2 regions of the Pantoea sp. App145 genome follow, and region 1 is predicted to be linked to the other one. Evidence: predicted binding sites of a transcription regulator. Region 1 holds the regulator's gene; the other holds the start of a gene.

Region 1 (3,116 bases):
GTATGAAAAACTGATTTACGGCAGGGCGACGGGAAGAACATCGTCCTTACTGCCTTTCGGGGCCGATGTCGTTCCTGCGGGTGATACTGCTGAGCTTTTCGCAACGTTTGTTACTACCAGAGGAAGAACTGTAGACGATGATGCGGTGGTTTATAACCGCGCTCCAGGTTGGGTATTTATCGCCCATCCTCCTGTTGTTGGCCCCTCTCCGGCCTATTTAGCCTCGTTGCGGGAAGATTTTTTAGCGATGGTGCTGAACCCCGATTTTAATTATCGCGCTGAAAATTGCCTGCCGAACTACGGGGTAATGACAACAATATCAATTCCCTATGTTGAGGGTGCCGAACCCGGGAATGCTCGCGCGCATTTCTTTTATCTTGATGCCTTCCGACCAAAAGATGTGAGCGCTTTCCTGCGTGATTTTTTCGATGCCATTATTTCCGCCAGCCAGAAAGTCACAACCCATGATGAAGCCATAGCCATAACTACCCTGATGAGTATGAATTATTACTGGGACCAGGCGGACGTCCCACCGATATTTGCGGGTGATATAACGCAGGATGAGTTTATCAGCATGAGTGATCAGCTGCTGGCAACGGATAAGTTCTCTGCGCTGAAAGCACAGATGGCGGAAAAAGCGAAATCCTGCGAGAAGATGGAAGAATTAGTACGCCAGATGGATCTGAATGACCATCCTGAGGTATAAAATACGTCGTTAACCCAGCTCTGGGATAGCATCCTACTGAGAGGTCGGGAAGGTTAGCTTCCCGGTCCGGGAAAAATCATTTTTTCTTAATAATTACCTGAGAAGCATATTCGTATGCTACCCGCCAAAAATCCTGTTTCTGCTGTCACATTTCTGTTTTTATACTCCAGACCACCCGTTGGTTTTTTCATAAAAGTGTCATAAAACTGACGCATAATGACGCCGCAAATCTCAGTGACAGCCGTCATATCAGCAGGAGTAATAATGGCTAAGCGCATTTTGGTTGTGGAAGACGAAGCTCCCATCCGTGAAATGTTATGTTTCGTGCTGGAACAGAACGATTACCAGCCGATTGAGGCGGAAGATTATGACAGCGCAGTAGGGAAGCTGATTGAACCCTGGCCAGATTTGATTTTGCTGGACTGGATGTTACCCGGTGGTAGCGGTATCCAGTTTATCAAACACCTGAAGCGTGAAGCCATGACGCGGGATATCCCGGTGATGATGCTGACAGCGCGTGGTGAAGAGGAGGATCGCGTACGTGGTCTGGAAGTAGGCGCGGATGATTACATCACCAAACCTTTCTCCCCCAAAGAACTGATGGCCCGTATCAAAGCGGTGATGCGCCGTATTTCACCGATGGCAGTGGAAGAAGTGATTGAGATGCAGGGGCTGAGCCTCGACCCATCATCGCATCGTGTGATGTCAGAGACCACGCCACTGGAGATGGGGCCGACCGAGTATAAACTGCTGCACTTCTTTATGACGCACCCGGAACGCGTTTACAGCCGCGAACAGCTGCTGAACCATGTCTGGGGCACCAATGTGTATGTCGAAGATCGTACTGTCGATGTACATATCCGTCGTTTACGTAAAGCGCTGGAGGTCTCCGGCCACGACCGCATGGTACAAACCGTACGCGGAACAGGGTATCGTTTCTCTGCCCGCTACTAAACGGAGTTTATACCGTGCTGGAACGACTCTCCTGGAAGAGATTATTAACCGAGCTGGTGCTGGCTTGTCTGCCGGCACTGATTCTCGGTTTGCTGTTTGGTTATCTTCCCTGGCTGCTGCTGGCTTCGGTACTGGGTGTGCTGTTATGGCACTTCTGGAACCTGATGCGGCTGTCGCACTGGCTGTGGATTGATCGATCCATGACGCCACCCGGCGGGCGTGCCAGCTGGGAACCGTTGTTTTACGGCCTGTATCAAATGCAGTTGCGTAACCGCCGCCGCCGCCGCGAGTTAGGCAATCTGATCAAGCGTTTTCGCAGTGGTGCAGAATCGCTGCCGGATGCGGTGGTGCTGACCACGGAAGAGGGCACCATTTTCTGGTGTAACGGTCTGGCACAGCAGCATCTCGGTCTGCGCTGGCCGGAAGATAACGGCCAGAACATCCTCAACCTGCTGCGTTATCCTGAGTTCTCCCGCTATATTCGCCAGCGTGATTTCAACAAGCCCCTGACACTGGTGCTGAATAATCAGCATCATATGGAGTTTCGCGTGATGCCTTACAGCGAAGGACAGTGGCTGATGGTGGCGCGCGATGTCACGCAAATGCACCAGCTGGAAGGCGCACGACGTAGCTTCTTTGCCAACGTGAGCCATGAACTGCGCACGCCGCTCACCGTGTTGCAGGGCTACCTTGAAATGATGAACGATTCGGTAATGAACGAACGTTCGCGCAATAAAGCGTTGCAAACCATGCAGGAGCAAACCCGGCGTATGGATAGCCTGGTGAAACAACTGCTGACGCTTTCGCGCATTGAGGCCGCTCCCGCCATTGATCTGAAAGAGACCGTTGATGTGCCAACCATGCTGTTGCTGTTGCAGCGTGAGGCGGAGACCCTCAGCCAGGGACGACACGAGATTCATTTCCACACTGACCCGCACCTCAAAGTGCTCGGCAATGATGAGCAACTACGTAGCGCAATCTCCAATCTGGTGTACAACGCGGTGAACCATACACCGGAAGGTACGCGGATTGATATCAGCTGGCTGCGGAGTAAGCAGGGCGCGGAGTTTAAGGTGTGCGATAACGGGCCGGGTATCAGTGCTGAACATCTGCCCCGTCTCACCGAACGTTTTTATCGGGTGGATAAAGCACGTTCACGCGCCACCGGGGGAAGCGGACTGGGACTGGCGATCGTGAAACATGCTCTTGGCCACCACAATACGCGGCTTGAGATCAGCAGTGTGCCGCATCAGGAGACGAGCTTCAGCTTTATCCTGCCGCCAAGGTTGATTGTCGCCAGTGGGATACGGGAGAATGTGGCGCAATAACTGTCACGGAAATCCCGCATGAAATCGTTGCTGCTGTTCATTTTGCTGTCGTTCTCTGTCCTGGCACAGGGGCAACAAACCATGCTGGCTGGCAATCTGAGTAGTGTGGGTTCCGATACCCTCGGTTA
Region 2 (3,116 bases), 1.9 Mb from region 1:
AAGCCTGATGCATATCATCCAGATGGTCAAAGGCGATGGCCGGTGCCTTCAGCAACGCTGAACGGGTCACGCCATTGGGAAAGTAGCGATCGGCAAATTCAGGTGAAGCCACGAACAGATAGTCGAGCGCGCCCAGCTGGTCCACCAGGCAACTCGGCAGTGGCTGCGGCTGAATACTCACTGCGCCTACCACTTCGCCGCGACGTAAACGTTCCTGAGTACGGGTTTCATCCTCAACCTGGATATTCAGGCGCACCGGCGAATCTGCCAGCACATCCTTCAGCGCGGGCAGCAACCAGGTTGCCAGACTGTCGGCGTTCACCGCCAGCGATAACAGCAGCGGCGTGGTGCCACCATTTTCATCACCCAGCCATTCCTCTTCCAGCAACTCCACCTGATGCAATAACGCCAGCAGCTTCTGCCCCTGCTCAGTCGGACGCGGCGGCACGGTTCGTACCAGCAGCGGCTGGCCGAATAAATTCTCCAGCTGTTTAATACGCTGCGATACCGCCGATTGCGTAATGCAAAGTTTCTGCGCGGCGCGCTCAAAGCCGCGCTCACGAATCACAGCATCCAGCGCCTGAAGCGTTCGATAATCCGGGCGTTTCATTCTTGTTCTCTCTCGTTCAGGGTGGAGGTTACTATGCCACAAAAATGTAAAAGATGGTTTTTGTGGACTGAGTTACAAAGCCTTTAACAGCCGCGCATTTTTATGTCGCCTTGTTTTATACTACGCGCACCTCGTTGTCGCACAGGTTTTAAACATACCATGACCCAGGATGAACTGAAAAAAGCGGTAGGTTGGGCAGCACTGCAATATGTGCAGCCGGGCACCATTGTTGGCGTTGGCACCGGTTCAACCGCCGCCCACTTTATTGATGCTTTAGGCTCGATTAAGCATCAAATCGAGGGAGCGGTTTCCAGTTCGGAAGCCTCAACGCAGAAGCTGAAATCCCTTGGCATTCACGTATTTGATCTCAATGAAGTGGACTCGCTGTCGGTTTACGTTGATGGCGCTGATGAGATCAATCCACAAATGCAGATGATCAAAGGTGGTGGTGCGGCGCTGACGCGTGAGAAAATTGTCTCGGCGGTGGCTGAGAAATTTATCTGCATTGCTGATGCGTCGAAAGAAGTGGATGTGCTGGGCCACTTCCCGCTGCCAGTTGAAGTCATTCCTATGGCGCGTTCGTATGTGGCGCGTGAACTGGTAAAGCTGGGCGGCTTGCCGGAATACCGTCAGAACGTGTTGACCGATAATGGCAACATTATTCTCGACGTGCATAATCTTCGCATTCTCGACCCTATCGCGCTGGAAAAAGCCATCAACGCGCTGCCTGGCGTGGTGACCGTCGGGTTATTTGCGGCGCGTGGTGCGGATATCGCCCTGATCGGCACTGCCGATGGCGTAAAAACCATCAAGAAATGATCTGTCCGGCGCTCTCGTAGCGCCGCTTATTTCCGTACGCAAAACATCTTTTCTTCGTATGCTGAAATTCGGTGACTTATGTCACAAAACAGTCATCAACAGCAGGTTCATTCTTCGCTCCGGGCGCATATCCCGATTTTGTATGGCATTGTGCTGCCCCAGCACTGACGCGTGCTGGGGCGGAGGCAATCGATTGTCTTGCTGCAATCGAATTTTTTGATATTTTGACAGAAGGCTGGCTTATGGCAGCCCTCGTTGAATTCTGAATAGGGTCGGGAAATGGCAGAGTTATCACTGGAAAAAGACAAGATTAAGTTCCTGCTGGTGGAAGGTGTCCATCAGAGCGCGCTGGATAATCTGCGTGCGGCAGGTTACACCAACATCGAATTCCACAAAGGTGCACTGGATGCGGAGACGCTGAAGTCCTCCATCCGCGACGCGCACTTCATTGGTATCCGTTCCCGTACCCAACTGACCGAAGAGATTTTCGCTGCGGCTGAGAAACTGGTCGCGGTTGGCTGCTTCTGTATCGGCACCAATCAGGTCAACCTGAATGCAGCGGCAAAACGCGGTGTACCGGTGTTCAACGCCCCGTTCTCCAACACCCGTTCGGTGGCGGAGCTGGTGATTGGTGAAATGCTGCTGATGCTGCGTGGCATCCCGGAAGCGAACGCCAAAGCACATCGCGGTATCTGGAATAAAATTGCGTCGGGTTCCTACGAAGCGCGTGGCAAAAAGCTGGGCATCATTGGCTATGGCCACATCGGCATGCAGCTGGGCGTGCTGGCTGAGAGCCTCGGCATGCACGTATTCTTCTACGATATAGAGAGCAAGCTGCCGCTGGGCAATGCGACCCAGGTGCGTCATCTGTCTGACCTGCTGAACATGAGCGATGTGGTCAGCCTGCATGTGCCGGAAACCCCGTCCACGCAGAATATGATTGGTGCCGCTGAACTGGCGCTGATGAAGCCGGGTGCGCTGCTGATTAACGCCGCACGCGGTACGGTGATTGATATTCCGGCGCTGTGCGATGCTTTGTCAAACAAACACCTGGCGGGCGCGGCAATTGACGTATTCCCGACTGAGCCCGCGACGAACAGCGATCCGTTTAACTCACCGCTGTGTGAATTTGATAACGTGATTCTGACGCCGCATATCGGTGGTTCGACTCAGGAAGCGCAGGAAAACATCGGTCTGGAAGTGTCTGGCAAGCTGGCGAAGTATTCGGACAACGGTTCTACGCTGTCTGCGGTGAATTTCCCGGAAGTGTCGTTGCCGATGCATGCTGCCAGTGCCAGCCGCCTGCTGCACATCCACGAAAACCGTCCGGGCGTGCTGACCGCCATCAACCAGATTTTTGCTGAGCAGGGCATCAACATTGCCGCCCAGTATCTGCAAACGTCTCCGCTGATGGGTTATGTGGTCATCGATATCGACGCTCAGCAGGATGTAGCGGACAAAGCGCTGCAACTGATGAAGGCGATTCCAGGTACCATCCGCGCACGTCTGCTGTACTGATTTAACATCGCGCTGCTGCATATCTTTGTAGCGGCGCGATTTATCGCGCCAATCACCACTGCCACAGCTTTGACGGTGTAATCACCGCAGGCAAGGGCACATCCCAGGCCGCTACCGGCAACGCTTCCACGCGCTGGCAATCATGCGCTATCCCGATGGGCAGGACACC

The links. Region 1 encodes PhoB, which activates phosphate uptake and scavenging genes when phosphate is short. Its sites were predicted from a motif close to CTGTCATAAAACTGNCNNAT; they were not measured.
Region 2: serA (phosphoglycerate dehydrogenase) is a predicted target of PhoB. The motif match lies at 1,508-1,527, and genes of this name have one in related genera.

The regions. Positions count from the first base shown of each region.
Region 1 covers NZ_CP133290.1:1,809,809-1,812,924, reverse strand. The annotation lists gene RCF31_RS08340 (hypothetical protein) at 1-706, shown strand, start outside; gene phoB (phosphate response regulator transcription factor PhoB) at 971-1,660, shown strand; gene phoR (phosphate regulon sensor histidine kinase PhoR) at 1,675-2,988, shown strand; gene RCF31_RS08325 (PstS family phosphate ABC transporter substrate-binding protein) at 3,007-3,116, shown strand, end outside.
Region 2 covers NZ_CP133290.1:3,674,671-3,677,786, forward strand. The annotation lists gene RCF31_RS16980 (LysR family transcriptional regulator ArgP) at 1-610, opposite strand, end outside; gene rpiA (ribose-5-phosphate isomerase RpiA) at 770-1,429, shown strand; gene serA (phosphoglycerate dehydrogenase) at 1,709-2,947, shown strand; gene RCF31_RS16995 (5-formyltetrahydrofolate cyclo-ligase) at 3,000-3,116, opposite strand, start outside.